DNA from 2 places in the Paenibacillus sp. ISL-20 genome. Region 2 is predicted to be linked to the other one. Evidence: riboswitches for the same ligand, from Rfam matches in the RefSeq annotation. Region 2 holds a riboswitch; the other holds the start of a gene.
What was found. Region 2 has a riboswitch for cobalamin ahead of J7E85_RS29020 (ABC transporter substrate-binding protein). Riboswitches for the same ligand answer to the same signal wherever they lie in the genome.
Positions count from the first base shown of each region.

Region 1: linked by a shared signal. The riboswitch ahead of J7E85_RS04995 (1-propanol dehydrogenase PduQ) and the one ahead of J7E85_RS29020 (ABC transporter substrate-binding protein) in region 2 are both predicted to bind cobalamin.

Region 1 covers NZ_JAGGRD010000006.1:148,919-158,879, reverse strand. The annotation lists gene J7E85_RS05005 (DinB family protein) at 1-610, shown strand, start outside; gene J7E85_RS05000 (DinB family protein) at 656-1,195, shown strand; adenosylcobalamin (AdoCbl) riboswitch at 1,393-1,546, shown strand; gene J7E85_RS04995 (1-propanol dehydrogenase PduQ) at 2,006-3,148, shown strand; gene J7E85_RS04990 (BMC domain-containing protein) at 3,571-3,927, shown strand; gene J7E85_RS04985 (EutP/PduV family microcompartment system protein) at 3,940-4,371, shown strand; gene J7E85_RS04980 (ANTAR domain-containing response regulator) at 4,460-5,032, shown strand; gene J7E85_RS04975 (sensor histidine kinase) at 5,025-6,449, shown strand; gene eutA (ethanolamine ammonia-lyase reactivating factor EutA) at 6,584-8,014, shown strand; gene J7E85_RS04965 (ethanolamine ammonia-lyase subunit EutB) at 8,062-9,426, shown strand; gene eutC (ethanolamine ammonia-lyase subunit EutC) at 9,445-9,961, shown strand, end outside.
Region 2 covers NZ_JAGGRD010000063.1:27,705-37,665, reverse strand. The annotation lists gene cobD (threonine-phosphate decarboxylase CobD) at 1-172, shown strand, start outside; gene J7E85_RS29035 (adenosylcobinamide amidohydrolase) at 247-981, shown strand; gene cbiB (adenosylcobinamide-phosphate synthase CbiB) at 978-1,955, shown strand; gene J7E85_RS29025 (histidine phosphatase family protein) at 1,946-2,674, shown strand; cobalamin riboswitch at 2,827-3,028, shown strand; gene J7E85_RS29020 (ABC transporter substrate-binding protein) at 3,286-4,290, shown strand; gene J7E85_RS29015 (FecCD family ABC transporter permease) at 4,287-5,333, shown strand; gene J7E85_RS29010 (ABC transporter ATP-binding protein) at 5,330-6,115, shown strand; gene cobT (nicotinate-nucleotide--dimethylbenzimidazole phosphoribosyltransferase) at 6,183-7,253, shown strand; gene cobU (bifunctional adenosylcobinamide kinase/adenosylcobinamide-phosphate guanylyltransferase) at 7,250-7,828, shown strand; gene cobS (adenosylcobinamide-GDP ribazoletransferase) at 7,825-8,646, shown strand; gene J7E85_RS28990 (L-cystine transporter) at 8,860-9,961, shown strand, end outside.

The DNA of each region.
Region 1 (9,961 bases), on a different contig from region 2:
TGCGGTTGACCTATTCTTGCAGCAGCATCGCTTGTTACATTCATCAAGAATGAGCCATTCGCCACTTGCGACGCTTGAGGACGAATTAGTTAGAGATCTACAAGAGGAAACATTCCGCCAATATCCTGTTACGGCTCCTGATACGAAAAACTCTATAGTATGGCATATGTGGCATATCACGCGTATTGAAGATATGACTATGAGTGTGCTCGTAAATAACGATGTCCAAGTATTGCATTCAGGTCAATGGAACAAGAAACTCCACATTGATGATGTTCATTCCGGAAATGAAATGACGGAAGCAGAAATCGCTAATTTGAGTGCGACTCTTGATATTGGTTCTTTATTAGCTTATCGGAGTGAAGTTGGGCGAAACACTCGTGAAGTCATATCCCGTTTATTTCCAGGCGACTTTAAGCAAAAAGTTGAAGCGGCAAGAATTCATGAACTTAAAGTACAGCATGCGGTTAAGGAAGAAGCATCGTGGTTGCTTGAATACTGGGGAAACAAAACGATTGCGGGATTAGTGCTTATGCCGGCGACAAGGCATATTTTTCTGCACTTGAATAAATCGATACGACTGAAACAAAGAATTCAAAAGTCCAAATAGTGAGGCTGGGATGCTATTTATTTTTACAAGGGAGGTTGTGCTAGGATGTTGTACGATTTGCCAGGCGAAGAGAATATGTCAACGATCGTGGGAATGTTATATAGCGCTGTCAGAGAGAACAGCCAACGGCTAAAGTCCATATCAGAGGGCATGGCGCAAGAGGAAATAGACTTCAAAGGACCTTGTGACAATTTCAATAGTGCCGCTCAGTTAATAAAACATATCATGTACGTCGACCTGAACTGGATTTATAGGATTAAAGGGGAGGCGCTCCCCCAGTCTTTCATAGATGAATACGGCCCCATGATCGATGAACATAACAGGCTGCCAATGATCAAAGGGATGCCTTTGGACATGCTTATATCTAAATATGAAGTTGTATTAAATATGTTGAAGGAAACATGCACGCAATTAACGGATGCTGATCTGGATAGCATTGTCACCTTTGGTCACGAAAATGAAAAGCAAGCCACCATCCGGTGGGGATTATGGCATATGGCCGACCATAACCGTTATCATCAAGCCCATATTAATCAGCTTAGAAAGTGGTACTCTGAGCAAAAAAGAGACATGGATCATGAGTAAAAGAATTGGAAAACCACTTCCTTGTTTGTCTTTCTGAGACAATTCACCGTATCTACGCTGCAGCGTTCGTCCCTTGGCCTGCCCGAGGCATTTTATTTTATTTGAGTTTCATTTCGATCAATCATTTTTTTAGGTTTATATCGCCAAACGTGTCGTTTGTGCTATAATGATGTCGAATGGGCAACCATTCGCGTCATGTACAATAGAAAAAGTTATAGGCAATGGAAGTTTGGTGCAAATCCAACACGGTCCCGCCACTGTGATAGACCGAATGATCGGTCTTAAGTCAGGTCTTTTGCCTAATAACTTTGGAGAGACCAGTCATTTCGAGGCGAAAATGGCTGGTTTACAAGTCTAGTGACGTTTCCCGCCTCGCTAGGCTTTTTTTAATTGCAGCAGAGGCTGCCGACGATGTTGTCGGCCACAGCCGGGTGTTCGCCGCCGAATATATACAATGAGGTATAGCTCGCAAACGGGGAGATTCTTCAAGGACGAAGAACCACGTGCACTATGGAGTGCATATCCCTTTTTTTTATTGATAGAGGTTGTTCCAAAAGTCCGCTTTTGATGACCGACCTTTTTGAACCAGGCACTTATAGATTCGTACCGTTAATGTGTCTGATCTAAGGACAAGTTCCGGAAGCGGTTGACGAAGATCAGAATGACGGTGTACAGTATATATGCAAAACTAAATGATAAGAAGCTGCACAATGGCGTGCATACATGATAACAAGCAAAGAGGCTTTTAAAGGGGATTTCCCTTTGAATGGCCTCTTTTTTTGTTGCAATTACTTCTTGGAGGTGCTTTACATGGATAAACTTTCGATTAAAGCCGACCTCTATATGGGGCAAGGCGCGATGGATCGTCTAACAGAGTGGCAAAACAAACGTATGTTCATCGTCACGGATCCATTTATGGTGAAGTCGGGCATGATTAACATGGTGTTTGATCGCCTGCACAGCAGTAACGAGCAATATGTTTTCAGCAATATCGTGCCTGATCCGCCGATTGAAGTCGTCACGGAAGGTGTCGAGGCGCTCTGTGCGTTCAACACCGATCTAATCATTGCCATTGGCGGCGGTTCTGCCATTGATGCCGCTAAAGCGATGAAGCTGTTTACGAAAAAGCTGCTTGACCAGCGAGATATCCCGTTCATTGCAATCCCGACGACAAGCGGGACGGGTTCTGAAGTTACGTCATTCTCCGTTATCAGCGACAAAGAAAAAAACATCAAATATCCGCTTGTATCCGATGACATGCTGCCGCAAGAAGCGATTCTCGATCCTGAGCTCGTCAAAAGCGTGCCGGACTTCATTACGGCCGATACCGGGCTGGATGTTTTGACGCATGCCATTGAAGCGTATGTATCCACCAAATCCAATGATATCTCCGATGCGCTGGCGGAGAAGGCGATGAAGCTGGTCTTTGCTTATTTGCCGCGAGCTTATAAGGACGGAAATGATCTTGAGGCGCGCGAAAAAATGCATAATGCATCCTGCATCGCGGGGATGGCGTTTAATATTGCGTCGCTGGGATTGAATCATGGGATCGCGCATGTGGCGGGAGCCAAATTCAAAATTGCCCACGGACGTATGAATGCGATTCTTCTTCCGCATGTCATCGAATTTAATGCCGATTACAAGCCGGGTTACGCCAAGGAAGAAAGCAATAGAGCGGCGGTTCGGTATGCCGAAATTTCCAAAAGCTTGGGGTTATCCGCACCAAATGCCAAGAGCGGCGTCCGTAGTCTCGTACAGGCAATCAAACAGCTGCAGAAGCAATTGAATATGCCGCAAACGCTGCGCGAATGCGGTGTGGATCAATCGCTGTTTGGAGAGATGAGAGTGTCGATCGCCGAAGGCGCGCTGAAAGACGGATGCACGGCAACAAATCCACGCGTTCCTACGACAGAGGACGTGCTTCAAATTTTGAACAAAATGTTTCAATTCTAAGATCGAGTCGAAATTTGACGGATTTCGTATTGACATCGCTTGCAATATTCAAATATAGTGAAAGTAACACAATGGCGTGTTGCATACAAATCAAAGCAAAGTGGCTTCTTAAAAATTCCGCATGGACTTTTAAGGGGCTTTTATTGTTTTTTGCAGTGAATTTTAGTTGCGTGTTCAAAAAGGCGGGTTTTCCAGGCTGAATTCAAGATTCGATGCCGAGTTTACTTCCAGATTCACTTCGTGATAGATAAAGAATTTATTAGTTATCAGCGGAGGCTGATGAAATTCTATATCGCAAGAAAACCTACCTATGCATCGCGGTCGATCATCCTTGAAGTGTCATCGATTAGGTTTTCTTATCAAAAGTGGACTTGTAGAACAACCTCTTTTAGTGTTTTCGATACGAGAGTGAGATGAGGAGTATGGAACAAGGAGCCGAGAAACAACGTGTGATTCAGGAGTATGTGCCTGGCAAACAGGTCACGCTCGCTCACATTATCGCGAACCCGAACCCGGACATTTACAAGAAGCTGGGACTCGGAAACGAAGCGCATCAGTCCATCGGCGTTATGACGATCACGCCAAGCGAAGCCTCCATCATTGCAGCGGATATCGCTACAAAGGCGGCTGGCGTACAAATCGGCTTTGTCGACCGTTTCAGCGGTTCACTCGTCATTACGGGCGATGTATCATCAGTAGAATCTGCGATCAGCGCAGTACTGCATGGATTGCAGAATATATTGGGCTTCTCGGCTAATACGAACATTACGAGAACGTAGGAGAAGCTTATGATGAAGAAAATTATTTTTGCCGGAAGTACAGGATCGGGCAAAACCACGCTGTGCCAATGGCTGCACGGTGAGGAGATTGCCTATAAGAAAACGCAAGCCGTCGAAAATTTCGATCAGGCGATTGATACGCCGGGCGAATGCATCGAGAACCGGTATTTATACAAAATGCTGTTAGTATCCAGTGTAGATGCCGATGTCATTGGGCTGGTTCAGGATTGCACGAAAGAAGACAGCTATTTCCCGCCGGCCTTTGCAACGGTATTCGCCAAGCCGGTTATCGGAGTGGTAACGAAGGTGGAACTGGCCAAGTCGCAAGAAGAAATCGCGCAGGCCAGAGCGCATTTAATGGCGGCCGGCGTGGAGCGGATTTTTGAAGTCTCGACGATCGAGAACGTGGGAGTGGATGCTCTTCGGGATTATTTGAGGGCGTAAACGACTTGGATTCTAGTTCAAATGCAAGCGGGGCTTATCGATAGACAAGCGACAAGCAAATAACGACAGACAATGAGGTGCATGACGCATGAATGGAAAAATTGTAATAGTCGATGACGAACCTATTACAAGAATGGATATTCGTGAGATGCTAGAAGAGGCTAACTACAATGTAGTAGGCGAAGCTTCCGATGGCTTTGAAGCTATCGAATTATGCAAGAAGCATCTGCCTGACCTCGTCATCATGGATGTTCAAATGCCCATTTTGGATGGGCTCAAGGCGAGTAAAAGAATTCTTTCAGAACAGCTGGCGGGCGGGATCATCCTCTTGACCGCCTACAGCGACAAACAGACGATTGAAAAAGCATCTTCTGTCGGTGCGCTTGGTTACTTGGTAAAGCCGCTTGATGAAAAGTCGTTCATTCCTATGGTGGAAGTCACGATAGCCAGAGGCAAGGAATTCCGAAAGCTGGAACAAGATCTCTCAAAGCTGACGCAGAAGATGGAAGAACGCAAAGCGGTCGAGAAAGCGAAAGGCATATTGATGAGAGAAAATGGCTACACGGAAGAGGAAGCCTATCAAATCTTGCGCAAACTCAGCATGGATCGGCGATGTCCTCTGATTGAAATTGCTAGTACCATCGTCATTTCCTATGATTGATTTCAAAGAACGGATCAGGCAGCTGTGCAGCCTTCACACCGGATTGTCGGAAGAGGATATAGCCCGGATCTGCGAAATAGCGGAGTCTTTTCAAATGACCGAGGTGGAGGATGATGTGTTCATCGACGTATTGTCGAGCGTGGCAAGCGAAGCCATCGTGGTCTATCATCGTCGTCCATGTGAAGGCAAATCGGTGTATTATTTTCCGGTTACGGGGGAGAAGGCGCTGCGCGAGAATGAACCTGGCGTCCTGAGGACGCTGGAAACAGGCATTATGTCGCAGGGGCTCGTCGCCAGGACGCAGGAGAATCATCTGGTTCGGCAAACGGTATATCCTATTAAAAATCAAAGCGGCGTCATTGCCGTTCTGATCTATGAAAAAGATGTCAGCGACAATATACAAGCCCACTTCAACAGGCAGCGAACGTCATGCGAGGATGGGGAAATGTCCTCGATGCTGGGAGCTATGCTGCAGTTCAAGGATTCGATTATCAATCAATTGGAAGACGCCGTTCTGGTGTTCGATAAATATGGGTTTTTGAAGCTGAAAAATGAACAGGCGGACGTATATTACAGACAGCTTGGTTATTTGGAAGATATCCAAGGATTGCATTATGATAATTTGTCGCTTGATCAGACGATGTTCTCCGAGGTCATGAGCCAGCATTCATCCTCGCTATGTTGTCCGCTTACGGTGGAAGTGAAAGCCGCCGGACGTTACTATCAGGTGAAACGCTTGTTCATTGAGGAAAAGGATTTATGCGTAGGCGTTATTTTGCATGATATAACCGAGATTAAAAACAAGGAAGCTGAGATCGTTTCGAAATCGGTTGCCATCCGCGAAATTCATCACCGGGTAAAAAACAATTTGCAGATGGTAGCGTCTCTGCTGCGCATTCAGGGGCGGCAGTGCAAAAGCCCTGAGGCCAAGAAATGCCTTGATGACAGTGTCAGTCGCGTGCTCGCGATCGCCGCAACCCATGAATTGCTGTCGACGGAGATCGAAGCCGAAGTGGATCTCATGGATGTTATACGATTGATTGCATCCAATATTGAACGCTGTTTTGTTGATTGCCGCGCCGTCAAGGTGGAGATTGCTTCGGAGTTAAACATTTGCTTGGACAGTGATCGGACCGTAACCGTCGCGCTGATTGTAAGCGAACTGCTGCATAACAGTTATGAACATGCGTTCGGTGATTGTTCGGAGGGAAGAATTTCCGTCAAGACAAAAGTAGAAGGCGGGCTGGTGACGGTCATCGTGGCAGATGACGGAGCCGGGTTCGTTGTCGGGGAAACTTCGCATAAAAGCTTGGGGCTGACGATTGTCCACAGCTATGTTAAAGACAAGCTGAAAGGTAAGCTTTCGATCGTATCCGGCGATACGGGCACAACAGTGACTTTTACGTTCAAAAAATAATATCATCGGACTACAAGGGCGTAGTCTTCGAAGCAATGAGGCTTAAAGTAAACCTTCCGGTATATCTGGAAGGTTATCACTTTAAGCCTTTTTGTAGTCCGAATGATCAGAAATCAAGCCAGGGGGTGAACAAAGTGGAAGAACAATTGCTCAGCGTTGGCATCGATATGGGAACTTCTACGACCCAGTTGGTGCTGTCTAAGCTCCATATTCAAAACATGGCTTCTTCGTTTTCGGTGCCCCGCTTGGTTATTACAGACAAAGAAGTGGTCTATCGAAGCGACATTTGTTTTACACCCGTGTTGGAAGATAACCGGATCGATATGTTGAAGATTCAGTCCTTCGTGCAGGAGCAATACGAGAAGGCAGGCATCCGCAAGGATGAGATCCAGACAGGAGCGGTCATCATCACGGGTGAGACGGCACGCAAAGAGAATGCGAATGAAGTCGTGCTCTCGCTAAGCGGCTTTGCCGGTGATTTCGTAGTCGCAACCGCAGGGCCGGATCTGGAGAGCATTATTGCCGCCAAAGGCGCGGGTGCACATTCGTATTCCAAAGAGCATTCCACCTGCATCGCCAACATCGACATTGGCGGCGGTACAAGCAATTTGGCATTATTCGCCGATGGCGAACTGTTGGATACGGGCTGCCTCGATATTGGGGGGCGCCTGATCAAGGTTGATCAAAGTTCACATGAAATCACGTATATCGCGCCTAAAATCAAGCAGCTTGCCGAGCGAAGGGGATTCCGTCTTGCTATAGGCCAGCGGGTCACTCCAGATGATCTTCAGCCGATTATCGGGGAAATGGTCAAGCTGCTCGAAGAAAGCGTCGGCCTCAGACCACCGGGAGACTTCTATAACACCATCGTCACCAACAAAGGGTTGAAGCTGGACCTTGCGATTCCGTGTATTTCCTTCTCAGGAGGGGTTGCAGATTACATTTATCATGAATCCACAGGAGACGTATTCGAGTTCGGAGACATCGGTATATTGCTTGGAAGAGCAATCGCCTCTTCTCCGCTAACGCAGCAGCTGACCGTTGCCCGTTCAGCCGAGACCATCCGGGCTACCGTTGTCGGAGCAGGATCCCATACGACGGAGATCAGTGGGAGCACGATTACCTATACGGATGAAAGCTTTCCAATCAAGAATATTCCGATTCTGAAGCTTGCAACAGACGACGAGTCGGGAAGTAGCGAACAGTTGGCCAAGGCCATCAACGATAAGCTGAATTGGTTCAAGCTGAATAATGATTTGCAGCGGGTGGCCATTGCGCTTGAGGGAAAGAAGAACGCGAGCTTTCAGGAGGTTCAGAAATATGCCCAAGGTTTGCACAAAGGAATGTCTGAACTGCTGGAACTGCAGTATCCGCTCATCGTAATTGTTCATCACGATCTGGCGAAGGTGCTGGGACAAACCCTGTACGCGCTGCTGGATTATAAGAAAGATGTCATTTGCATCGACAGCGTACAGGTAGACAATGGCGACTATATCGACATTGGCAAGCCGATTGCGGATGGCAAGGTGCTGCCGGTTGTCATTAAAACCCTTGTTTTTCATTAGAAGTTGCACATTTACGATGCGAGTTGCATTTGGAAGGAGGAGCTTTTGTGATTTTAAAAACGAAATTGTTTGGCCGAATTTATCAATTCAAGACACTCATGGAAGTCATGGCAAAAGCCAATGAGGAAAAGTCGGGGGATACGCTGGCCGGATTGGGAGCCGCTTCGGCAGAAGAACGCGTAGCCGCCAAGGTAGTTCTTTCTCAGATCAAATTGTCGGAACTGCGCAATAATCCGGCGGTTCCTTACGAAGAAGACGAGGTAACCCGCATCATTCAGGATGCCGTGAATGAGCGCATTTACAGTGAAATTCAAAACTGGACTGTAGAAGAACTGCGGGAGTGGATTTTGAACGAGAACACGACGGAAGGTGACATCAAACGCATCTCCCGGGGATTGACAGCGGAAATGATTGCTGCGGTTGCTAAAATCATGACGAACCTTGACCTGATTTACGGGGCCAAGAAAATCCGGGTTACGGCTCATGCCAACACGACGATCGGACGTCCGGGCACGTTGTCGGCACGACTGCAGCCGAATCACCCGACAGATGATCCGGACGGTATCATGGCTTCCCTGATGGAAGGCCTGACTTTCGGGATCGGGGATGCGGTGCTTGGCCTCAATCCGGTCGACGACTCCGTAGAAAGCGTGACACGTGTCCTTAAACGGTTTGAGGAATTCCGGCAGAAGTGGGAAATTCCTACGCAAACCTGCGTGCTCGCTCACGTTACGACCCAGATGGAAGCTGTTAAGCGCGGCGCGCCCACAGGACTTATTTTTCAATCGATCGCAGGTTCGCAGAAAGGGAATGAGGCTTTTGGCTTCAATGCGGCCACGATTGAGGAAGCGCAGCAGCTTGTGCTGCATCAAGGCCAGGTGGTTGGGCCAAATGTAATGTATTTCGAGACGGGGCAAGGCTCCGAACTGTCTTCCGAAGCTCATCATGGCATCGACCAGGTGACAATGGAAGCACGCTGTTACGGTTTCGCGAAGCGGTATAACCCGTTCCTTGTCAATACTGTCGTCGGATTCATCGGACCCGAGTATTTGTACGATGCGAAGCAGGTTATCCGTGCCGGCCTGGAAGATCACTTCATGGGCAAGCTAACAGGCGTTTCGATGGGCTGCGACGCTTGCTATACGAACCATATGAAGGCGGATCAGAACGACTTGGAAAACCTTTCGGTTCTCCTGTCTACAGCAGGCTGCAATTTCTTCATGGGTATCCCTCATGGCGACGATGTTATGCTCAACTACCAGACGACGGGATATCATGAAACGGCAACGCTGCGTGAATTGCTCGGTTTGCGTCCTATTCGGGAGTTCGAACAGTGGATGGAGAAAATGGGCTTTATCGAAAACGGCAAACTGACCAAAAAAGCCGGGGATGCGTCAGTATTTCTCAAGTAAGGAAAGGAGGAAGCTCACATGAACGAAAAAGATCTGAAATCGATGATTGAATCGATTTTGAACGAAATGGTAGGAAACAAGGCAGAGCAAGAAGTTGCTAAGCCTGTTGAAACTGTGACAGTTGCAGCACCGATTGCGTATAGCGCGGAGCCGAACGAAGGTGGACTTGTACATAAAACTGTACCTGAGGAAGTACAAGAGGACGACGGTGAATGCTTGGATGATATTACGGAAATTAACCTTCGCAAGCTGCTGCTCGTGCCTGATCCGGCGGATCGCGAAGGATACATGAGAATGAAAGCAAAAACGCCGGCCCGTCTTGGCGTTTGGCGCGCAGGTCCGCGGTACAAGACGTTTACATCGCTGCGTTTCCGTGCTGACCATGCCGCTGCTCAAGACGCCGTGTTCTCCTATGTATCCGAAGATTTCGTCAAGGAGATGCACCTTGTGCCTATCGCCACCAAGTGTCAGGACAAGGATGAATATATTACGCGTCCGGACTTGGGACGTCAATTCTCGGATGAGACCATCGAGT
Region 2 (9,961 bases):
GATGTTTCAGTCGGAGATGGGCAGACGCGGCGTGCTTGTCCGCAGCTGCGCCATGTACCCGGGCCTTGGTGAGCGTCATATCCGGCTGGCCGTTAAACATGCCGCAGATAACGACAGGCTGCTTGCCATTATGGCGGAGGTGCTTGGCATTTCTTCTGAAGACGCGACTTAAAGGTATTAAACAGCACATACCAATGAAGTCGGAATCAGGCGGATTTAGATCATAGAGAGTAGGGAGAGAGAAACATGGCAGTACCTTTTCTGGAAGGCAAGAATCATCTATATCTTTCTAATGCGTGGCCGGGAGTGGTGGCGTCCCTCGAATCGGAGCTGCAGCATCCGCATATCCGGATATCGCTTCCGGAGCCGGCTGCGTCCATAAGCAGCGCTATTTACGGCGGCGGATTCGTAAGCTTGGATCATATCGTGAATCGTTATGTGGACAAACATTACGATTGCAGCGACCCCGTGAACGATATGTCTAACTTTATAGCTGCTCACGGTTATCCGGCTGAATCTACAGCTGGATTGATGACGGCGGTAAAACTGAAATATGCTTCCATCCGGGAAGAGCGGAGTGAACAGGCTTCCATCCTGTGCTGTACCACCGCCGGCGTGGGCAATGCAGCCCGCGCCGGGTCGAGCCGTACGACGTTTGCGGCTTACCAGCCGGGCACGATTAATATCATGCTGATGGTGGACGGGATGATGACGCCGACTTGCATGGTGAACGCCACGCTGACGGCGACGGAAGCGAAAGCCGCGGCGCTGCATGACCTGGGCGTGAAGGATCATGAAACCGGAGCCGTCGCGACCGGAACGACGACGGACGCGATGGTCCTTGGGGTCAGCGGCAATGCAGCGTATGGCGTGAACCACCATTATGCCGGAACCGCAACTGATCTGGGCGGCATGATCGGCCGCCTTGTCTACGAGAGTGTTACGGAAAGCATTGTCTCCGAAAGAGAGAACCGGATATGACCGTCGTGTGGGTCATTTGGGCAGCGGTCGTGCTGGACCTGCTGATTGGAGATCCGAGATGGCTCCCCCATCCCGTCATTGGCATGGGGAAAGCCATCCGCCGGGTTGAAGGCTGGATACGTCATTGGGCGACTTCCGCCCAGAGCCTGAAGCGGGCGGGCATTCTGCTGCCGGTGATCGTGGCCGGCGGCTCCTTCATACTGGCATGGCTGCTGCTGTTGTTGTGTGCAGCGATTCATCCTTGGCTTGCTTGGGGAGTGGAGATCGTGCTTATTGCGACTACGATTGCTATCAAGGGGCTGCGTGAAGCAGGATTGGAGGTCTATGGCCATCTTCGTTCCGGCCATATCGGGGAGGCCAGGCGCGCGCTCAGCATGGTTGTCGGGCGAGACACCGGCCATCTGGATGAGCCGGAGATCGTGCGGGGAACAGTGGAGACGGTTGCGGAGAATATCGTGGATGCGGTCATCGCTCCGTTGTTTTTTGCCCTGATCGGGGGAGCGCCGCTGGCGATGGCCTACCGGGCCGTGAACACGCTCGACTCCATGGTCGGTTATAAAAATGACAAATACCAGCATATCGGCTGGGCATCCGCAAGGCTGGACGATATCGCCAATTGGATACCGGCACGTCTGACGGCAGGACTGTTGACCGTGGTGGCTGCGATGTTCTCGCTGCAATGGAAAAAAGCGATCAAGATGGTCAGAAGGGATGCGCGAAAGCACCCCAGTCCGAACAGCGGCTTCTCGGAATCGGCCGTTGCCGGTGCGCTGGGCATTCGTCTGGGTGGCGAGAATTCCTATCAAGGCGTGATCTCGTTCCGGGCTTACATGGGGGACCCCGAACGCCCGCTTGAAGCGGAGGATATTCAGGTGACAAATCGTCTGCTGCTGGGCGTATCGGTATTGTTTACGATACTGGGTACCGTGGTGCTTGGGCTTGTTGCCGCAGCAGGGGGGAGGTTATGGATATGAGGATTACCCTGCATCTGATCCGTCATGGCCGCACGTTATGGAACGAGGAGCACCGTTATCTCGGTCACGAGAATCAGGGGATTCTGGTGGAAGGAAGACAGCAGCTCCTCCCGCTGCGGGAAAGGTTTTGTACCAAGCAGTTTGTCCGGATCTATTGCAGTGATCTCCTTCGATGCAGGCAGACGCTGAATGTTATCCTATCGGACTCAACAATGTCCGCTATTCCTGATGATGAAGATCCGGGCAGGCTCATTCCAGGGGTCGAGTATGATCTGCGGCTGCGTGAGCTCGATTTCGGGGATTGGGAAGGGAACACCTACGAGGACTTGAAGTCGGATATCTCCTATCGGTGCTGGATTGATAACCCCGCAGAAGTTACGCCGCCAAATGGGGAGAGCTGGGAAGCGTTCTGTTCCCGGATTCAGGCATTCTTGACCGGATTGTATTTGGATTTGAAGGAACTGTTGCATGTGGAGGAAGATCCGGATACCCTTGTGCAGGCAGAGGCAGAGGCAGAGGCAGCCGGTTATGGTTGTGGGACACAGAGGATCGAGTTGGATGTGCTTGTGGTCACCCATGGGGGCGTCATCCGGCAGATCGCGGCAGCTACCCTTCCGCATACGGAATTCTGGGAAACGCAGGTGTCACCGGGCGAGGAGCTTAAGCTGCAATTGACATGGGATGAAAAACGCTGGCAAGGCGTGCGGTTAAGCGAATAAATGAAATCGTATGATATCGGTGCGGAATGGGCGATAACGGGATAAATCCGTATCATAAGGCATTTGAAATGACCGAATCTTTCGGTTGTAAGAGGAAGGTTTATCGCCTATAATGTTGGGCAGAGAAACCATGCTTGGCCTAACATACATAAATTCATATTATTTGCGAGGGTCCCGGACAGAAGGCGTTGTTGCCTTCTGCCGGGTTAATAGGGAAGCCGGTGCAAGTCCGGCACGGTCCCGCCACTGTGAAGCAGGGACTTCTTCATATGCCACTGAGCCATAGCGCTTGGGAAGGCGGAGAAGTCGTTACAGCCTGCAAGTCAGGAGACCTGCCCTCGGCGAATGAATGACGGTCCTTCGAGGAGAGGATTACGTTTGCCGGACCCATGCAGCATGTGTGGGCGGAAGTTTAAGGCGCTATCTGTGAACGGTTATCCAGATGTCCTTATGTTAAAACGTAATCCCTGAGTCCTTGTTTACGAGGAGTCAGGGATTTTTGCTTTTCTTTGGAGTATGACGATTGATATTTTTCTCCCGGTAAGGATCGGTCGAAGGAATGTAAACTCACAGCGCCAGGTTCTCAATTATGTATAGGGGGATTTCAAGAGATGAAAGCATTAAACAAAACATGGTCCGTACTTCTGGTAGCCATACTGATGGCTCTGGCCTTGATTAGCTGTGGAGGCGAAGAAGCGGCGCCGAAGGATACAACGCCGCCTGCACAACAGGAAGAGCAGAATAACGAAGTGCCAGCGGATTCCGGCGAAGAGCTTAAAACGACGTATCCGCTGACCGTTAAGGATTCAACCGGGGTTGAAATGACGTTTGAGAAAGCTCCGGCCAAAATTGCATCCCTGACACCGTCCGAGACGGAAAAACTGTTCGCTTTGGGCCTGGATGAGGAAATCGTTGGCGTGTCCGATAATGACGATTATCCGGAAGCGGCCAAATCCAAGCCTAAATTGGGCGGGTTCCAAGTGAATGAAGAGGCTATTATTGCAGCCGATGCCGATGTGGTATTTGCGGCTTCGATGAATGCTCAGAATGCTGAGAAATTGCGTGAGCTTGGCGTTACCCTGTTCGTCAATGATCCGAAAACCATTGATGCCGTGATGGAGAACATCGAACTGATCGGACAAATTACGGACCGTCAAGCGGAGGCGAAAGCGGTCGTGGATCAGATGAAGCAGGAATTGGCTACCGTTACGGAAGCCGTGAAATCCGTGAAGGATGAAGACAAGAAGAAAGTGTATGTCGAATTCTCTCCAGGCTGGACCGTCGGCAAGGGTGAGTTTATGGATGAGATCATCACCTTAGCTGGCGGCGTTAACGCAGCCGGCGATGCGGAAGGCTGGTTCGAAATCAGTGAGGAAAATATTATTGCTGCGAACCCCGACGTCATTCTGTACACGGACGATGTGGTTGATGAAGCAACCAAGAAAACATTGGATCAGCTGATTAAGGAGCGCGACGGCTGGGATCAGATCAAAGCCATCAAGAACGATCAAGTCATATCCGTGGATGCGAATCTGTTGAGCCGTCCGGGTCCCCGTGTGACGCAAGGGTTGGTGGAAGTGGCGAAGGCCGTTTATCCGGAACTGATGAATCCATGAGTAAAAAACTTGCAGGATTCGGTGCGGCCGGCATAATCCTATTACTGTTAACCTTGGTTGTCAGTCTCGGAATTGGCTCCGTGCACCTGCCTGTGAGAGAGATTGGGGCGATGCTGCTGCACCGGCTGCCGGGAATCGGCGATTCCATCGTTCCGGGCTGGGAAGCTCCATCCGAGCAAATCTTAATGAAGGTGAGATTGCCGCGCATATTGCTGGGGATGCTCGTAGGAGCCTCCCTGGCTGTCGCCGGAGCCGCCTTTCAAGGGGTGTTGCGCAATCCGCTGGCGGATCCGTTTACGCTTGGTGTATCCTCGGGTGCTGCGCTTGGCGCAGCATCCCTGATTTTTTTCGGGATGGAATATTCCTTTGCCGGAGGTTACACGCTCCCGCTTGTAGCGTTTCTGACCGGAGCAGGCACCCTATGGGCCGTTCTGCTGTTGGCAAGGGATCAAGGAAAACTGCCGATCCACGGGCTCATTCTGTCCGGCGTGGTGATGCAGTCGTTTCTGGGCGCCGTCGTTTCCTTTCTGACGGTCATGTCCAAAGATACGGTAAACCAGATCCTGTACTGGACGATGGGGAGCCTGAGCATGCGTGGATGGTCGTATACGGCCATCCTTTTCCCGTATTTTATCGCAGGTTTTATCTACTTATGGAGCAGGTCGCGAGCGCTTAATATTTTGTCGCTGGGGGAACGGCAGGCCGCCCATATGGGCTTGAATGTGGATCGGTTGAAGACCAGCGTGCTCATCGTTGCTACTCTGCTCGCTGCCGCAGCCGTGTCGGTCTCCGGCGTGATTGGATTCGTGGGACTTGTGGTACCGCATATGATCCGGCTGATCACCGGCTCCGATTACCGCGTCATTGTTCCACTGTCGGCTCTGGGCGGCGCGATATTCATGGTCTGGTGCGATACGGCGGCACGGTCCGTGCTGGCACCAACGGAAATACCGCTCGGTGTGGTTACGGCATTCATAGGCGCTCCATTCTTTGCGTATTTGCTATACCGGAACAAAAAACGGCGCAGGGAGGGTCTATCATGATTACAGCTCAAGGACTTGGCAAAGCATATGGCAAGGTGCCGATTCTTGAAGGCGTGGACCTTCACATTGCCGAAGGGGAATGGTGGGGAATCATCGGTCCGAACGGAAGCGGTAAATCCACCCTGATGCAGCTGTTATCCGGTGTGGAGAGTCCTACGCAAGGAAGTGTGACGCTTCGGGGCAAGGCACTTGGACACTATAATCGAAAGGCACTGGCCCGGATCGTGGCGGTGCTTCAGCAGGAAGGGCTTGATCCTACCGATTTTACCGTCCGGGAAGTGCTGGAGATGGGAAGATTCCCATTCCTGAACTGGCTTGGCCGTGAAGATAAGGATGCAGCACCGCTCATTGAGGCCATTATCCGAAAGCTGGATCTGAATGGTCTGGAAGAACGGCGGCTTACCGAGTTAAGCGGCGGTCAACGCCAGCGTGTCGCGCTTGGCAAGGTAATGGTCCAGGAGCCTTCCCTGCTGATGCTGGATGAACCGACGACCTATCTGGATATCCACTATCAGCTTCAGTTCATGGATATGGTGGCGGAGTGGCGGAATTCGTCTGGGATTACGGTGATCAGCGTACTGCATGATCTGAATCTGGCGGCCCAATTTTGCGATAAACTGCTGGTGCTTGATCAGGGAAAGATCGCCGGGGTTGGCAAGCCGGAGGAAGTTTTGACAGCGGCGTATATACGTCATATTTTCCGGGTGGAGCCCTCGATTGTGGCCCATCCCGAGAATGGTGCTCCGCAGGTGCTGTTAACGGCTAATAGCACGTGGTCCTGACCGATGTTGCCGCATGTTCCGCTTTAGGATGTAAGATTTAGGAACAAGATACAAGGAGGTCGTTTCATTGACGGATACAATCGTTAATCGTTTAAATCACATCATTGCTAACATTAAACCGCTGAATGTCGAGGTGCAGAACGAAACAGCCGCTTATTTGGACACGCTGACGAAGCCTCCGGGCAGTCTGGGTAAGCTGGAGGCGCTAGCGATCCAATTAGCGGGCATTACAGGGAATATGAAGCCGTCGTTCACCAAAAAATCCGTCGTTGTCATGGCAGGTGATCATGGAGTCTGTGAAGAAGGAGTCAGCGCATTTCCGGCTGAGGTAACGCCCCAGATGGTCATGAACTTCCTGAATGGAGGGGCTGCTGTGAATGTGCTGGCGCGTCAGGCGGGGGCAGACGTGCATTGTGTGGATATCGGGGTCGCAATCGAGCTGAAGCATGAGAAGCTGATGTCGCAAAACGTTGGCAGAGGAACCGCCAATATGGCCAAAGGGCCCGCGATGACAAAGGAAGCGGCACTGCAGTCCCTTGTAACCGGTGCAGAGGTAGCCGCCAAGTTGGTATCGCAAGGAACGCAAATGTTCGTGACCGGGGAGATGGGCATTGGGAACACGACACCGAGTGCGGCGATCTTCTCCGTTCTGTCCGGCAATCAGCCATCTGAAGTTGTGGGAAGGGGAACGGGCGTAACCGATGAACGGCTGCTACATAAGATTCGAGTTGTGGAACAGGCTATACAAGTTAATAGACCTCATGCCAATGATCCCATTGACGTGCTCGCCAAAGTCGGAGGATATGAAATCGGTGGATTGGCTGGACTGATTCTGGGTGCGGCTGCCCACGGTTGTCCCGTTATCATTGACGGCTTCATATCCAGTGCGGCTGCCCTGGTTGCCAAATACATCTGCCCGGACGCCCTCTCCTATATGATTGCCTCTCATGTTTCGCATGAACAGGCGCATGTGCTTCTGTTGAAAGAGCTGGGGCTGCATCCGATGCTGCAAATGGACATGCGTCTTGGCGAGGGTACAGGCGGAGTACTGTGCCTGCATCTGGTCGAGGCGGCGTGCCGGATCATGCATGAGATGGCGACGTTTGAGAGCGCCGGAATCAGCGGAGGGGCCGTATGAGCCATCGTGGAAGTGTGTTAGTCACGGGTGGGGCCAGAAGCGGAAAGAGCTCATTCGCGGAGAAGCTGTGCATGAAGCGCTCGGAGTCCGGAACGTATGTGGCGACTGCGCAAGCCTATGACGATGAAATGAGGGAACGGATCCGAATTCATCAAGACCGTCGGCATGATTCAGCCTATGGTTGGGAGACGGTCGAGGAGCCTGTCGCCCTGCCGGAACTGCTGGATACGCTGGGCCAATCGCAACCCAATGCTCCTGCGGTGGTAGTGGACTGCCTGACGCTGTGGCTTACGAATGTGCTGCTGCAAGCTGAGCCTGAAGGAAGTGCTGCGATGGAAGAACGGCTGGGACTTCAAATCGGCAGGCTCGCAAGAGCGGTACAGGGTTATCCGGGAATGGTCATTTTGGTAACAAATGAAGTGGGTTCGGGGATCGTTCCGGAATATCCGCTAGGCCGAATATATCGCGACTGGGCAGGGATCATGAATCAGAGACTGGCTCAGATATGTGATGAAGTATTTTTGGTGACTGCGGGAATTCCGATGGAAATCAAGAGCAAGGAGTATCTCATATGAGCAAGATGATCGAAGCGGCTGCGGCCGCTTTTCAATTTCTATCGAGGCTGCCGGTGCGGAGGGAAATTCCTTTTACGCCGGACGTGCAACAACGGAGCGTCGTTTTTTATCCATTGGTGGGGGCGGTTATTGGTGTAATCGTTGCCGGATTGGGACTGGGGGTAAGCTTTGTGCTGCCTTCCTTTCCCGCTGCCGTCATCCTGCTGGTTGTATGGGTTGCGCTGACGGGAGGGCTGCACCTCGATGGCTGGATGGATAGTGCTGATGCGCTGCTTAGCCATCGGTCGCGTGAGAAGATGCTGGAAATCATGAAGGATAGCCGTGTAGGTGCAATGGGGGTCATGGCGTGTATGCTGTTGCTCCTTTTGAAAGCTTCCTTGATCATGTCTATATGGGATTTATCAACCGGGGTATGGAAACAAGAGGCATGGCTACTGGTGCTCGCTCCGGTTTGGAGCCGCTGGTTTATGGTCCATGCGATGTATCGCTGGCCGATGGCACGGGGAAGTGAGGGGCTTGCCGCTCTATTTCATGGATTGACCGCCGGCAGGAGATCACTGGCAGGCGTAATGGCTGTCTTGTTAACGCTAGTTATTGTAGGTTTGCTATGGATCACGGCAGGCGAGATTAATCTTGGGATGATTGGAATCGGAGGAATTCTTGTCATACCATTCATAGCCTGGGCCGCTGGCAGTTTAACGGCAGAACGGATGACCCGAAGACTTGGAGGACTGACGGGGGATACTTACGGAGCGCTCAATGAACTGATTGAAACGGTTGTGTTAATATTTGTGGTTCTCCTTTTGAAGTTTACATGATATGATAGTGGAGCGATATCAGTGGTAATCCGATCAACATAGTCGATATAATCCGCATCGATGAGAATACAACGATTTTTGGCAGGAATTTTCTCAATCGGGTAATGATATGTTTAGAGTGGGCTGTAATGGATATGAATACATACTAGCGCACTTATGACATGAGGATGGAGCACCTATATCCTTATCTAAAGAATGGGAGGAATCATTAGGATGGAAACGCTTTGGGTTATCATCAATGTCCTTGTTCTGATTCTGCTGGTCGGTATTTTATATTGGATGCAGAAAAAGCATATCTCGTTTACCAAGCGCGTGTTTGCCGGACTTGGACTGGGTGTGTTGTTCGGAGTGGCACTGCAGCTCATCTATACTTCGACCTCCGATGTGGTGGTGAAATCCACCGATTGGTTTAATTTGATAGGCTACGGCTACGTTAGGCTGCTGCAAATGATGGTCATTCCGCTGATCATGGTGTCGATCATATCGGCCATCATGAAGCTGAAGGGCGGAAAGAATCTGGGCAAAATGAGCGGGCTTATCATTACGGTGCTGCTTTTGACGACAGCCGTAGCCGCTGCCGTCGGGATTACGACCGCGCTGGCGTTCGATTTGTCCGCCGTCAATATCCAAGGCGGTGCTGCGGAGGAGCAGCAGGGTGCACTGCTGCAAGAACGGCTCGGGGATGTTGAGGGCCGTACGCTGCCGCAACAGATCCTGGATTTCATTCCGAGCAATCCGTTTGCCGACATGACGGGAGCACGAAGAACTTCGACGATTGCGGTCGTCATTTTCTCGGCATTCGTTGGGATCGCCGTTCTCGGGTTGGACCGAAAAAACAAAGAGCAGGCGGAAACGTTCCGCAACATGATCTCTGCGGTCTATGGCGTGGTGATGCGTATCGTGACGCTGGTGCTTCGTCTGACGCCTTACGGGATTCTGGCACTCATGGCCAAAACGATCGCCACGACCGATCTTGCGGTGATCATGAATCTGATCGATTTCGTCCTGGCGTCGTATGTGGCTTTGATCGCCATGTTCATTATCCATCTGGTGCTGCTGGCGATATTCGGGTTTAACCCGCTCAAATATGTGAAAAAGGTGTTCCCGACGCTGACCTTTGCCTTTACGTCACGTTCCAGCGCGGCCACGATCCCGCTTAACGTGCAGACCCAGAACAAAAAGCTGGGCGTTTCGGAAGGTATCGCGAACCTCTCGGCATCATTTGGTGCCACGATTGGGCAGAACGGCTGCGCGGGCATTTATCCTGCCATGCTGGCCGTTATGATTGCGCCGACAGCCGGCGTGGACCCGACCT